2 regions of the Nocardioides aurantiacus genome follow, and region 1 is predicted to be linked to the other one. Evidence: predicted binding sites of a transcription regulator. Region 1 holds the regulator's gene; the other holds the start of a gene.
The links. The regulator HrcA, encoded in region 1, represses chaperone genes, less so after heat shock. The targets are predictions, from matches to a motif close to TTGGCACTCGNNNNNNNCGAGTGCCAA.
Positions count from the first base shown of each region.

Region 2: the regulator HrcA is predicted to act here: its motif matches at 2,159-2,185, upstream of groES (co-chaperone GroES).

Region 1 covers NZ_RKHO01000001.1:1,179,227-1,186,263, reverse strand. The annotation lists gene EDD33_RS05670 (16S rRNA (uracil(1498)-N(3))-methyltransferase) at 1-395, opposite strand, end outside; gene dnaJ (molecular chaperone DnaJ) at 405-1,577, opposite strand; gene hrcA (heat-inducible transcriptional repressor HrcA) at 1,650-2,672, opposite strand; gene EDD33_RS05655 (MBL fold metallo-hydrolase) at 2,781-3,644, shown strand; gene EDD33_RS20260 (ArsR/SmtB family transcription factor) at 3,641-4,237, opposite strand; gene EDD33_RS19895 (hypothetical protein) at 4,234-4,380, opposite strand; gene EDD33_RS19890 (hypothetical protein) at 4,438-4,581, opposite strand; gene EDD33_RS20660 (hypothetical protein) at 4,608-4,730, opposite strand; gene EDD33_RS05645 (short-chain fatty acid transporter) at 4,809-6,242, opposite strand; gene EDD33_RS05640 (DUF1707 SHOCT-like domain-containing protein) at 6,297-6,731, opposite strand; gene EDD33_RS05635 (PadR family transcriptional regulator) at 6,731-7,037, opposite strand, start outside.
Region 2 covers NZ_RKHO01000001.1:542,218-549,254, forward strand. The annotation lists gene EDD33_RS02685 (MFS transporter) at 1-921, opposite strand, end outside; gene EDD33_RS02690 (class I SAM-dependent methyltransferase) at 918-2,090, opposite strand; gene groES (co-chaperone GroES) at 2,322-2,615, shown strand; gene groL (chaperonin GroEL) at 2,741-4,357, shown strand; gene EDD33_RS02705 (FadR/GntR family transcriptional regulator) at 4,634-5,344, opposite strand; gene EDD33_RS02710 (gluconokinase) at 5,483-6,025, shown strand; gene EDD33_RS02715 (GntP family permease) at 6,022-7,037, shown strand, end outside.

The sequences.
Region 1 (7,037 bases):
CGCCACTTGGCCAGCGACTTCTCGGCCCGCTCCCCGCGCCAGACCCCGACGCAGCGTGCGGCGGCCCAGGGGACCACGCGGTCGACCCCGACCTCGGTCAGGACCTCGACGGCCAGCTCGCCGCGGTCGCCCTTGGGGACGGCCTGGACGACGGTGACGTGGGGGGTGGCGCGGTCCTCGTGGCGGACCTCGGTCACCGCGACCACGAACGCGTTCTTCTGGGCCTCGACCACCTCACCGGTGGCCGCGGTGCCCTCGCCGTCGGTGAGGACCACCTGCTCGCCCGTGCGCGTGCGCCGCACCACGACGGCGTGACGGGCCTCGTCGCCCTCGACCCGGACCCGGTCACCGACGCGGGCGTCGGTGACCGGTCCGAGGAAGACGGGCAGGCTCACGCGGTCGGCCTAGCGGGGGTGGAAGGCGTCGCGCAGCCGGCCGAACATGCCCTTGTGGGGCTGCTGGATCCGGCCGTCGGGCGACTCCTCGTGACGCAGCCGGGCCAGCTCCTGGAGCAGCTCGGTCTGGCGGTCGTCGAGGCGCGCGGGGGTCTCGACGTCGATCGTGATCACGAGGTCGCCGCGCACCTGCGAGCGCAGGTGCGGGATGCCGCGGCCGCGCAGCACCTGCTCCTGGCCCGACTGGGTGCCGGGACGGACCTCGACGTCGACCCACAGGTCCATCTCGGAGTCGGCCTCGGCCACGTCGGCCTGGAGCAGCGGCATCTTGATCGTGGTGCCGAGCGCGGCGGCCGTCATCGGGACGGTGACGTGGCAGCGCAGGTCGGTGCCGTCACGGCTGAACACCTCGTGGGGCGCGACCTGGATCTCGACGTAGAGGTCGCCCGCGGGGCCGCCGCCGGGACCGGTCTCTCCCTCACCGGCGAGCTGCACGCGGGTGCCGGTGTCGACGCCCGGCGGGATCTTGACGGTGAGCGTGCGACGCGACCGGACCCGGCCGTCGCCGGAGCACTCGCGGCACGGCTCGGGGATGATCTCGCCGAAGCCGCGGCAGGCCGGGCAGGCCCGCAGCGTGCGGACCTCGCCCAGGAACGAGCGCTGCACCTGCTGCACCTCGCCACGGCCGTGGCAGGTCTCGCAGGTGACCGGGGTGGAGCCCTGGGCCGCGCCGCTGCCCTCGCAGACGGTGCAGAGCACGGCCGTGTCGACCTTGAGCTCGCGGGAGACGCCGAACGCCGCCTCGGCCAGGTCGACCTCGAGCCGCACCAGGGCGTCCTGGCCGCGCCGCGACCGCGGCCGGGGGCCGCGACCCTGCCCGGCGCCACCGGCCTGGCCGCCGAAGAAGGCGTCCATGATGTCGGTGAAGGAGAAGCCCGCGCCCTGGCCGGCCCCGGCACCGCCGCGACCGAAGGGGTCGCCGCCGAGGTCGTACATCCGGCGCTTCTCGGGGTCCGCGAGCACCTCGTAGGCCGCGGAGACCTCCTTGAACCGCTCCTGGGTCGCCGGGTCGGGGTTCACGTCGGGGTGCAGCTGACGGGCCAGACGGCGGTAGGCCTTCTTGATCTCGTCGGCCTCGGCGTCGCGGGAGACGCCGAGGATCTCGTAGGGGTCCTGGCTCAACGAAGTCTCTTTCGTGTCGGGGTGGGCGGCCGGTGGGCAGCAGTCGGTGGGCGGGAAGGAGGTCGGGCGGGCTCAGGCCTGGTCGAGGATCGTGGAGACGTAGCGCGCGACCGCGCGCACCGCCGCCATCGAGCCGGGGTAGTCCATGCGGGTCGGGCCGACCACGCCGAGCGAGCCGACGACCTCCTCGCCGGGGCCGTAGCCGGTGGCCACGACCGAGGTGGTGGCGAGCTCGCGGTAGGGCCCCTCGGCCCCGATCCGCACCGTCACCGAGCCGGCGGAGGTCGCCTCGCCCAACAGCTGCAGCAGCACGACGTGCTCCTCCAGCGCCTCGAGCATCGGCTTGATGGAGCGGTCGAAGCCGTCGCCGAAGCGGGCCAGGTTGGCGGTGCCGCCGACCACGACCCGCTCGTCGGTGCGCTCGTTGCTCATCGCCTCGACCAGCGCGGCGCCGATCACGGCGACCGGGGTGCGGTCGCCGGGCTCGACCTGCTCGGTGAGGCGGCCCAGCGCGGTGGCCGCCTCGGTGATGCGCTCCCCCACGGCCGCGCGCAGGATCTTGCCCCGCAGCTCGGCCAGGGCGGCGGCGTCCAGGCCCTCGGGCAGCTCGACCACGCGCTGCTCGACCCGACCGGTGGAGAGGATCAGCACCAGCAGCACGCGGGTCTCGGTCAGCGAGACCAGCTCGACGTGACGGACCGTGGAGCGGGCGAGCGTGGGGTACTGCACGATCGCGACCTGCTGGGTCAGCTGCGCCAGCAGCCGGACCGAGCGCGAGATCACGTCGTCGAGGTCGTGGGCACCCTCGAGGAAGCGTGCGATGGCGCGCTTCTCGGCCGCCGACATCGGCTTGACCTGGGTCAGCCGGTCGACGAAGAAGCGGTAGCCCTTGTCGGTGGGGATCCGGCCCGCGCTGGTGTGCGGCTGGGCGATCAGCCCCTCCTCCTCCAGCGCGGCCATGTCGTTGCGGACGGTGGCCGGGGAGACACCGAGCGCGTGCCGCTCGACCAGCGCCTTGCTGCCCACGGGCTCACGGGTGGCGACGTAGTCCTCGACGATGGCGCGCAGCACGGCGAGCCGACGGTCCTCCTGCACAGCTCCTCCGTCCACGTGTCCGGTCCACCCGTCGGGTGGCTCCGCGGCCAGGTTGGCACTCCGGGTTTCCGAGTGCCAAGTCTACGCGCCGCGTCATACGCTCGCGGGGTGTCCGACGCCACGCCACGCCCCCACGGCGAGCCCACCCTGACCGAGCTGGCCGACCGTGTCTGGGTGGTGCGCCACCCCTGGTGGGACGTCAACGTCACCGCCGTCGAGGGCCAGCGCGGCCTGCTGCTCGTCGACACCCACACCTCGGACGCCTCCTTCGCCGAGGTCCTCGAGGTCGTGCGCCGCGCCACGCGGGCGCCGCTCGTGGAGGTGGTCAACACGCACGCGCACCTCGACCACGTGCTCGGCAACGCCGCCGCCCGCGCCGCCGGCGAGGGTGTGGTGGTGACCGGCCACGAGGCGGGTGACTGGGAGGGGCACCTGCCGCGCTCGGTGGCGGCGTACGACGGGCCGCGGGCCGAGGAGGCCGCAGCCGCGGTCGTCTCGCCGCCCGACCGCACGTTCTCCTCGGTGACCGCGATCGACCTGGGCGACCGGGTCGTCGAGCTGGTCCACCCCGGCCGCGGCCACACCGACGGCGACCTCCTCGCCCGGGTCGAGGACGCCGACGTGCTGGTCGCCGGCGACCTGGTCGAGGAGTCGGGGACGCCGGTGTGGGGCGAGGACTCCTGGCCGATGGAGTGGCCACTGAGCCTCGACCTCGCGCTCGAGCTGGTCGGCCCGGCCACGGTGGTGGTGCCGGGGCACGGGTCGCCGGTGGACCGCGACTTCGTCTTCGAGCAGCGCTCGTCGATCGGCGTGGTGGCCGAGACGATCCGCGACCTCGCCTCGCGCGGCGTACCCGCGTCCGAGGCGCTCGCGGCGGGCCAGTGGCCCTACCCGGCCGAGGACCTGGCCCACGCGGTGCGCCGCGGCTACGAGCACCTGCCGCGCTCGCAGAAGCGGCTGCCGCTCATCTAGTCCGTCGACACCCCCGGCGGCCGCCCGTTGGGGAACACGTTGGCCTGGACCTCCACCGAGCGGTAGCGCGGGTCGCCGTCGCGGCCGTCGGTGCGCTCGGCCCAGGACGACATCAGTGCGACCACCTCGGCCATCAGCTCGGCGGTCTCCTCGACGTCGAGGCGGAGGTGGCTGGTCGACTCGCCAGCCGCTTCGCGCCACGGCATCGGCCACTCCCGTCGGGAGGCCCGCCACGACTCGTGGCGGCCCCGACGCGAGCGGGCCCACTCGGTGTCGAGGATGCGGTAGGCCTCGGCGGCGGAGGGGTCGTCCTCGAAGTCGGCACCGCGGGTGCGGAGGTCCTCCTCGGTGGCCCGCCACCAGCGCTCGCGGCCGGTGCCGCGGGCGGGGTCGGTCTCCACGAACCCGTGCCGCTCCAGCTGGCGCAGGTGGTAGCTCGTCGACCCGCTCGACTCCCCCAGCCGACGGCCGAGCTCGGAGGCCGTGGCCGCGCCCTCGGAGACCAGCGCGTCGTACAGCTGGACGCGGAGCGGGTGGGCGAGTCCCTGGAGGGCCTGCCGGTCGACGCGGCGTACGGGCCGGGACGCGCTCACAGCTCGTCGGCCCGCGGCGTGCGCTGCGGACGGGCCGCGCGGGTGCGGCGGAGGGTGGCCACCGGGCTGCGCACGGGTCGGGTGGCGGCGGCCACGAGGTCGTCGCGGCGGGTGCGGGCGAGGGCTTCGTCGAGCTGGTCCATGCCGCGACCGTACGTGTGCAAAGACTTCTTTGCAAGGATTTCTTTGCGCGAGGGACCTCAGAGCAGGCGCACTCCCAGCGACGGCGCCAGGAGGACCGTGGGCACGACGTAGCTGACCGCGAACAGCGCCCACACGATCACTCCGCGGAGCAGCCCGGTCAGCAGCGCCCGCCGCGCGCTCGTCGGTCGCGCCCGCCTCACCGGCGGCTGCCCCCGCCGCAGCCGCCTCACGGCAGCCGCCGGAGGGCGGCCCGGACCCGGGCGCTGCGACGGGCGAACCACCAGCGCGCGAGCAGCCCGCGCAGGCCGGGGTCGCCGCGGTGCGAGTAGCCGAGGGGTGCGTGGTCCACGCCCCCGCCAACGCAGGGGCCCCGCAGGGGGTTACGTCGGGTGCCCGCACTGCGAGAAGGCCCGACCGGGCGGCGGCCCTAGGGGATGACGGGTGGCTCGAACTCGAAGGTCATGCCGAGCAGCCAGAGCAGCAGCAGCACCACCGGCAGGTGGAAGAGGAACTGCAGGAACGTGAACCCGACCAGGTCGCGTGCCCGCAGCCCCAGCACGGCGAGGAGCGGGAGCATGAAGAACGGGTTGACCAGGTTGGGCAGCGCCTCGGCCGCGTTGTAGATCTGGACGGTCCAGCCGAGGTTCATGCCCACGTCGGTGGCCGACTGCATGACGTACGGCGCCTCGACGAGCCACTTGCCGCCACCCGAGGGCACCAGCAGGCCGAGCAGGGCGGTGTAGATCGCGATCACGACCGCGAAGCCGCCGCCCCCGCCGAGGTTGGTGAAGAGGTCGGCGAGGTGCTCGGAGACGGTGAGGCCGCCGTTGCCGGTCGCGCGGGTCAGGACGGCGGCCATGGCGGCGTACAGGGGGTACTGCACCAGCACGCCCGCCGTGGTGGGCACCGCCTTGCTGACGGCGTCGAGGAAGTTGCGCGGCGTGCCGTGGAGCACCAGGCCGAGGATCACGAAGACCAGCAGGTAGGTGTTGAGGTTGCTGACGACGGTCAGGAACGGGTTGTCCAGGAACTGGTAGACCAGCCAGATCAGCGCCAGCAGGCCGACCAGCATCGGCAGCACGGGCGAGCGCTCGAGGTACTCGCCGGGCCGGGTGCGCGGACCCGGCTTCGCCACCGTGTCGTCGAGGTCGATGTCCATGTCCTCGGCCGTCTTGATCGAGGCCCCCTGGGGCGCCGAGAGCCACGAGATGGCGACGGTCAGCACGATCAGGATCAGCGCCATCGTCAGCGACTGCCAGGTCAGGATGGTGTCGCCGAAGTCGAGCACACCGGTGATCTCGAGCAGCTCGGGCGGGAGCGAGGCGGCGGTGGCCTGCAGCTGGGCGGCCGAGGAGGACAGGCCGAGGGCCCAGACGGCGCCGAGCCCCATGTACGCCGCGGCGCCCAGCGCGCGGTAGTCCGCCCGCAGGTCGGGTCGGCGGGCGATGGCCCGGGCCAGCAGCCCGCTGAAGACCAGGCTCAGGCCCCAGTTGAGCATCGAGACCAGGCACGAGATCAGCGCGACGAACGCGACCGCGCCGCGAGCGGTGCTCGGCACCTGCGCGATGCGATCGATCAGCTTCGCGGCGGGCGGCGAGGTCGCCACGACGTAGCCGGTCAGCACCACCATGGCCATCTGGAGCGTGAACGCCGTCAGGTCCCAGAACCCGCCGCCGAACGCCTCCGCGACGCCCTTGGGGCTGGTGCCGTTGAGCAGCGCCGCCAGCGAGACCACGACGACGCCGATGAGGGCGAAGACGTAGGCGTCGGGGAACCAGCGCTCGGTCCAGCCGGCCAGTCGTTGGGCGAAGCGCGCCAGCCCGCGCTCGGCGGGGGCGTCGGTGGTTTCCGTCTGTGCCACGGGGTGCTCCTTGCAGGACGCGTCCCGGTCGGGACTCGCCCACCCTGGCAGCGATCAGCGGCGGTGACCACCTCCGCTGCCCCACGGCGGCGGGGGCGGGGCAGCCGGGCCGCGGTGGACCCACGGCGGGTGCGGCACCGCGCGGTGCCGGGCGAGCACGAACCACAGCAGCAGCGCCACCAGGACCAGCTTGCCGTTGGTGAGCACGCCGAGCACCGCCAGGGCGATCAGCAGCGCCTTCCAGGGCACCTGGCGACGAGGGGGCGGGGTCGCCACCCCACCTGGCCCCGGGCGCGGCGCGACCGGTCCCGCCGCGGAGGCGGGCAGGTCGGCGAACAGCGGTCGCAGGTCGCCGGCGGTGCGGGCGGTCCAGGCGGCGTCGCTGCGCTCGTCGTACTCGTCCTTGGTGAGGCGGCCCTGGGCGTAGTGCTCCCCCAGGGCCGCCACCGCGGACTCGCGCTCGCCGTCACCGATGCGCAGCTCGGCCATCACCGCTCCCGCGGGTCCGTGCCGTCGTGGGTCTCGTCGAGCTCGTCGAGCTCGTCGAGCTCGTCGGGGGCGTCGAGGTCGCCCTCGAGGTCCTCGTCGAGGTCGTCCGGGCCCTCGGCGAGCAGGCCGTACATCTGGCGCCGCGTCTCGGCGAGGATGTGCAACGCCTTCTCCCGCTGGTCGGGCGTGCCGGTGCTGACGACCTGCACGATCGCGCCGACGGTCTGGCCGATCACCTGCTTGAAGTTGACGGCCTCGTGGTCGTCCTCCTCCGGCACGAACGGCGCCCACACGGCCGCCAGCTCC
Region 2 (7,037 bases), 640 kb from region 1:
GAGCACGAGCGGGATGCCCGCCTGCGCCGGGAAGTAGAGCAGCGCCAGCACCACGCCGGAGGTGTACGACGGCTGCCGGAACAGCCGCAGGTCGACCAGCGGGTCGAGCCGGGCGCGGGTGAGCCGCCGCTCGCGGCGGTAGAAGCCGAGGAGCAGCGCCGCCGCGGGGGCGAGCAGCACGAGCACGACCGGGCCGACCCGCTCCAGCTCGACGGCGGTGAACAGCACGCAGAAGGTGGCAGCGCCCAGCAGCAACGACCCGACCACGTCGAGCCGGTGGCGTCCGGTCGACGGGGTCTCGGGGAGCAGCCGCCGGGCCAGCACGAGCACCACCACGGCGATCGGCACGTTGACGAAGAACACCAGCCGCCAGCCCAGCTCGGGTCCGCCGACCGCGATCAGCAGCCCGCCGACCATCGGGCCCAGCGCGACGCCGAGACCGACGGTGGTGCCCAGCGCCCCGAACGCGCGGCCGCGCTCCTCGCCGCGGAACATCTGCTGGATCAGGCCCGAGACCTGCGGGTTGATCAGGCCGCCCGCGACGCCCTGCAGCACCCGGGCGGCGATCAGCAGCTCGGGCGTGGGGGCGAGCCCGGCGACGGCGCTGGTGAGCGCGAACCCGACCACCCCGACCTGGAACATCAGCTTGCGGCCGTGGTCGTCGCCGAGCCGCCCGGCCAGGACCGGCACGAGGCCGAAGGCGAGGGTGTAGCCGCTGACGATCCACTGCAGCTCGGCCGGACCTGCTCCGGTGGCGTCGCTGATCGAGGGCAGCGCGACGTTGGTGATGGAGACGTCGAGCAGCGTCATGAACAGCGCGCTGCAGCACACCAGCAGCGCCAGCCAGCGGTTGGTCGGGGCGGCGGGAGCGGGAGCGGCGCCGTCCTGGTGGGCGTGCTGGTCGTGGGGGAACTCGCTCACGCCGGCGGCTCCACCAGCAGCGCGACGCCCTTGCCCGCGACCCGGGTCATCACCAGGGTCGCCTCGGCGGTCCCGCGCAGCGCCAGCCGCCTGCGCAGCTCCTCGGGCACCACCTGGACGCCGCGCTTCTTGATCGTCAGCCGGCCCACGCCCCGCTCGCGCAGCGCGGCCCGCAGCGGCTTCTCGCGGTAGGGCAGCTCCTCGACGACGCGGTAGCAGCGCGCGAACGGCGTCGCGACCGACGCCGGGGCGCCGACGTAGGCGATGTGCGGGTCCAGCAGGTGCCCGTCGGCCAGCGCCGCCACCGCCTGCACCAGGCCGGCGCGGATGACCGCGCCGTCCGGCTCCAGGACGTACGCCGGCAGGCCGTCCGCCTCGCGCAGCGAGCCCGCGGCCGGGAGGTCCTCGTCGGTCAGCGTGGCCAGGCCGCCGTCGCCGATCACGGTCGCCCGCCGGGCGGTGGTGGCCAGCCGCCCCGACCACAGCACCGCCTCCTTGACCTCGCGGCGGTCGCTGACCCACTCCGCCTCGACGCCGTCGGGCACGACCTCGTGGGGGAGGCCGGGCGCGAGCTTGACGCAGGCGTCGCGGGTCAGCAGGTCGAGCACGAACGGCCACGGCGGTGTCCAGCCGTCGACGTCGAAGACGCGGCCGCGGGCGGAGCGGCGGGCCGGGTCGGCGTACGCCACGTCGAAGGCGGTGGTGTCCACCTCGGTCGCGTCGGCGACGCCGACCGCGCCGCCCAGCCCCAGCGCGGCGAGGTTGGCGCGGGCGACCTCGACCCGCACGGGGTCGAGGTCGACGCCGGCGACGGTGAGCCCCGCCCGGGCCAGCGCGACCAGGTCGCCGCCGATGCCGCAGCCGAGGTCGACCACGGTCCGCAGCCCCGAGGCGCGCAGCCGGGCGGCGCGGTGGGCGGCCACCGGGGCGCGGGTGGCCTGCTCGAGGCCGTCGGGGGTGAAGTACATCCGGGCGGCGTCCTCGCCCAGCTTGGCCACGGCGCGGCGCCGCAGCTCGACCTGGGTCAGCGCCGCGGCGACGTGCTCGGGGGCCGCCGTACGCCGCAGCGACTCCGCGTCCGAGAGCGACCTCGGGTCGAGACCGGTCGCCCGGTCGAGCAGCCGCCGGCCGTCGTCGGTGAGCAGCCAGCGGAAGGCGTCGAGGTCCACCCGGCCATCCTGGACCACCGCTGGGGCACCGGTCCGGGCCGGGGACGGCGACGCGGGGGAGGGGTGCTCTGGCACTCGGTGGATGTGAGTGCTAGTTTTTCGTTGGCACTCTCCCCGTGAGTGTGCCAGCGCTTGTACGGCGTACGACCCCCGCGACGGCGTGCTCCGCCACAAGTGCCGAACTTCGCAAGCCAACCCCAGACAACTGCGTGGAAAGTGGAGGTCGACAACGTGTCGGTCAACATCAAGCCCCTCGAGGACCGGATCGTCGTCAAGGCCCTGGAGGCCGAGCAGACCACGGCGTCCGGCCTGGTCATCCCGGACACCGCCAAGGAGAAGCCCCAGGAGGGCGAGGTCCTGAGCATCGGTCCCGGCCGCGTCGACGACAACGGCAACCGCGTCCCGCTCGACGTGCAGGTCGGCGACAAGGTCATCTACAGCAAGTACGGCGGCACCGAGGTGAAGTACGCCGGCGAGGAGTACCTCATCCTCTCCGCGCGCGACGTCCTCGCCGTCGTCTCCTGATCCACCCGCACCACCCCTGATCCACCGCCAGTCCGGGCCCCGGTCGTCCGCGAGCCCGCTCGCCGACGTACCCCGGCCCGGACTGTCGTCTTTTCCTGACCCGACCGGAAGGAGCATCCACCGAGATGCCGAAGATCCTGGAGTTCGACGAGCACGCCCGCCGCTCCCTCGAGCGGGGCGTCGACGCCCTCGCCAACGCCGTCAAGGTGACGCTGGGCCCGCGCGGCCGCTACGTCGTCCTGGACAAGAAGTGGGGCGCCCCCACGATCACCAACGACGGCGTGACCGTCGCGCGTGAGATCGAGCTGGACGACCCCTTCGAGAACCTCGGGGCCCAGCTGACCAAGGAGGTGGCCACCAAGACCAACGACGTCGCCGGTGACGGCACCACCACCGCCACCGTGCTGGCCCAGGCCATGGTCCACGAGGGCATCCGCGCCGTTGCCGCCGGCGCCAACCCGCTGGCGCTCAAGCGCGGCATGGACCTCGCGTCCGCCGCCATGTGCGACGCCCTCTCGGCCGCGGCCCGCGACGTCGACGACCGCTCCGACATGGCGGCCGTGGCCACCGTGTCGAGCCGTGACGCCCACATCGGCGACCTGCTCGCGCAGGCCTTCGACAAGGTCGGCAAGGACGGTGTCATCACCGTCGAGGAGTCCAACACCATGGGCACCGACCTCGAGTTCACCGAGGGCATGCAGTTCGACAAGGGCTACCTGTCGCCCTACTTCGTCACCGACCAGGAGTCGATGGAGGCCGTCCTCGACGACCCCTACATCCTGCTGCACCAGGGGAAGATCTCGGCCATCTCCGAGCTGCTGCCCCTGCTGGAGAAGGTCATCCAGGCCGGCAAGCCGCTGTTCATCCTCTCCGAGGACGTCGAGGGCGAGGCCCTCTCGACCCTGGTCGTGAACAAGATCCGCGGCACCTTCAACGCCGTCGCCGTCAAGGCCCCCGCCTTCGGTGACCGCCGCAAGGCGATGATGCAGGACATCGCCACCCTCACCGGTGGCCAGGTCGTCGCCCCCGAGGTCGGCCTCAAGCTCGACCAGGTCGGGCTCGACGTGCTCGGCACCGCCCGTCGCATCGTGGTCACCAAGGACAACACCACGATCGTCGAGGGCGGCGGCAAGGCCGACGAGGTCAACGGCCGCGTCAACCAGATCAAGGCCGAGATCGACGCCACCGACTCCGACTGGGACCGCGAGAAGCTCCAGGAGCGCCTCGCCAAGCTCGCCGGCGGCGTGTGCGTCGTCCGCGTGGGTGCGGCCACCGAGGTCGAGCTCAAGGAGAAGAAGCACCGCATCGAGGACGCCGTCTCCGCGACGCGCGCCGCGATCGAGGAGGGCATCGTCGCCGGTGGCGGCTCCGCCCTCGTCCACGCGGCCTCCGCGCTCACCGACCTCGGCCTGACCGGCGACGAGGCGACCGGCGTGCGCATCGTCCGACGCTCCGTCGACGAGCCGCTGCGCTGGATCGCCGAGAACGGCGGCGAGCAGGGCTACGTCGTGGTCGCCAAGGTCCGCGAGCTCGGTGTCGGCAACGGCTACAACGCCGCGACCGGCGAGTACGGCGACCTGGTCTCCCAGGGCGTCCTCGACCCGGTCAAGGTCACCAAGTCGGCGCTCACCAACGCCACCTCCATCGCGGGCATGCTGCTCACCACCGAGACCCTCGTGGTGGACAAGCCCGAGGAGGAGGAGCCCGACGCCGGTGGCCACGGCCACGGTCACGGCCACTGAGCCCCTCGCTCCACCCAGCTCCACCCAGCTCCACCCGCCGGCCCGTCGCGCTCCTGCGCGGCGGGCCGGTGTGCGTGCGGGGGTGGTGGCCTGGAGTGGCCGTCGAGCGGCCCGAGATGTCCGGGTGTCCCGTCCGGCTGCCCGTCGTACGCCGCGAGGGTGGTGGGCCGGAGAGCTGGCTGCTCGGCCGGGGTCGTCGCTCCGGCGCAGTGACGGTCTCCCGAGCGACCTCGGGAAACCGCGGAGCCCGGGCCGGCCCCGCTCCGGACCCGCCCCCTACCCGCCCGCCTGCTCGCCCAACGCCTCGGCGGCCTCGTCGATGATGCCGCGCATGGCAGCCTCGGCGGCGGGGGCGTCGCCCTCGCGGACCGCCCGGGCGACGGCGTCGTGGAGGGCGATGGCGGCGGGGTTGGGCCGGGCGGGCATCAGGTCGTGGTGGGTGCGTCCGGCGAGCACCTCGGCGACGACGTCGGCCAGCGCCCGGATCATCTCGTTGCCGCTGGCGGCGAGCAGGGTGGCGTGGAAGCGGACGTCCGCGACGAGGTAGGACTCCAGGTCGCCGGCGCGGCCGTGGACGGCCATGTCGCTGACGGCCGCGGCCAGGGAGGCGCACTGCTCGGGGGTCGCCCGGGTCGCGGCCAGGGAGGCGGCGACCGGCTCGAACCCGCGGCGCAGCTCGGCGAGGGAGAGCAGCTGAGCCGCCCGGTCGTCGCCGGCCAGGCGCCAGCGGATCAGCCGGGGGTCGAAGACGTGCCACCGCTCGCGCGGCTGCACGGTGACGCCGACCCGACGGCGCGAGGTGAGCATCCCCATCGAGTCCAGGACGCGCACCGCCTCGCGGGCGACGGGGACGGAGACGCCGTGCTCGCGGGCGATGCCCTCCAGGGTCAGCACCGTGCCCGCGGGGAGGCCGCCCGCGACGAGGCGCTCGCCCAGGGCGTCGAGCAGCTCGGCGTGGAGCGCGCCGTGCACGCGGGGGACGGTCATGCCGCGATCCTGGCAGGCGCCGCCCGCGAAGGAAAGATCTGATCAATGTTCCGCGACCCCTTGCAAAGATCAGATCTTTGGCGGCATGCTGTGGCGACCATCACAGACGCCGCCACGGCGGCACCACGGGAGCCACGCATGTCAGCACCTCCGTCGCCGGCCGCCCCCGGCGCTCCGCTCGTCGTCGTCATGGGCGTCTCCGGATCGGGCAAGTCGACCGTCGGGGCCGCGCTCGCGCAGCGCCTCGGGGTGCCGTACGCCGACGCCGACGACTTCCACCCCGACGCCAACATCGCCAAGATGAGCGCCGGCCACGCGCTCGACGACACCGACCGCGGGCCCTGGCTCGACGCGGTGGGCGCCTGGCTGGCCGACCACGACGCCTCGGGCGGCGTGATGAGCTGCTCGGCGCTCAAGGTGGCCTACCGCGACCAGCTCCGCCACCACGCGCCGCGGGCCGAGCTGGTCCACCTCGAGGGCACCCGTGAGGTCATCGCGAGGCGCCAGGCCAGCCGGCCGGGTCACTTCATGCCGGCCTCGCTCCTGGACTCCCAGTTCGCCACGCTCGAGCCGCTCGGTCCGCACGAGCCCGGCCAGGTGATCAGCGTCGACCAGTCCGTCGACGCGATCGTCCAGGCGTACGTCGACCAGCACACCACCACCGAGAGCAGGACCCGATGATCCCGTTGCCACTCCTGTCCGTCCCGGCCGCCGACGCCGCGCCCCTGGCCGAGCCCGTCGCCTCCGGCCTGCAGCTCGTCGTCGCGGCCCTGGCCGCGATCGCCCTCATCGTCGTGCTGATCACGTGGGCCAAGGTCCACCCGTTCCTGGCGCTGATCCTCGGCGGGCTGACCGTCGGCATCGTCGCCGGGCAGAACATCAACGACGTCATCACCAGCTTCTCGACCGGCTTCGGCACCACGGCCGCCGGTGTCGGTGCGCTGATCGCCCTGGGTGCGATGTTCGCCAAGCTGCTGGCCGACTCCGGCGGCGCGGACCAGATCGTCGACACGATCGTCTCGCGGGCCTCGGCCCGGACGCTGCCGTGGGCGATGGCCGGCGTCGGTGCGCTGATCGGGCTGCCGATGTTCTTCGAGATCGGCCTCGTGCTGCTGATGCCGGTGATCTACCTCGTCGCCCGTCGGGCCCAGATGTCGGTGATCGCGATCGGCATCCCGACCCTGGCCGGCCTCTCCGCGATGCACGGCCTCGTCCCGCCCCACCCCGGCCCGCTCGTGGCGATCGACTCGCTGGGCGCCGACCTCGGCACCACGCTGCTGTTCGGCGTCATCGTCGCGGTCCCGACGGTCGTGGTCGCCGGCCCGCTGTTCGGCAAGCTGGCGGGCCGCTGGGTCGACGTACCGGCTCCGGAGCTGTTCGAGTCCCGCGAGGAGAAGCCGGTCGCGAGCCGTCCGGGCTTCGGCGTCACCCTGTTCACGGTGCTGCTGCCCGTGGCGCTGATGATGCTCAAGGCGCTGGTCGACATCTTCCTCACCGACGAGGAGAACACCGTCCGCCAGGTCTTCGACGTGATCGGCAACCCCTTCACCGCGCTGCTGATCGCCGTCCTGGTCGCGATGTTCACCTTCGGCCGCGGCTCGGGCATGGACCGTGCCGGCATCACGAAGTCGGTGGAGACCTCGCTGCCGGCGATCGCCGGCATCCTGCTCATCGTCGCCGCCGGCGGTGGCTT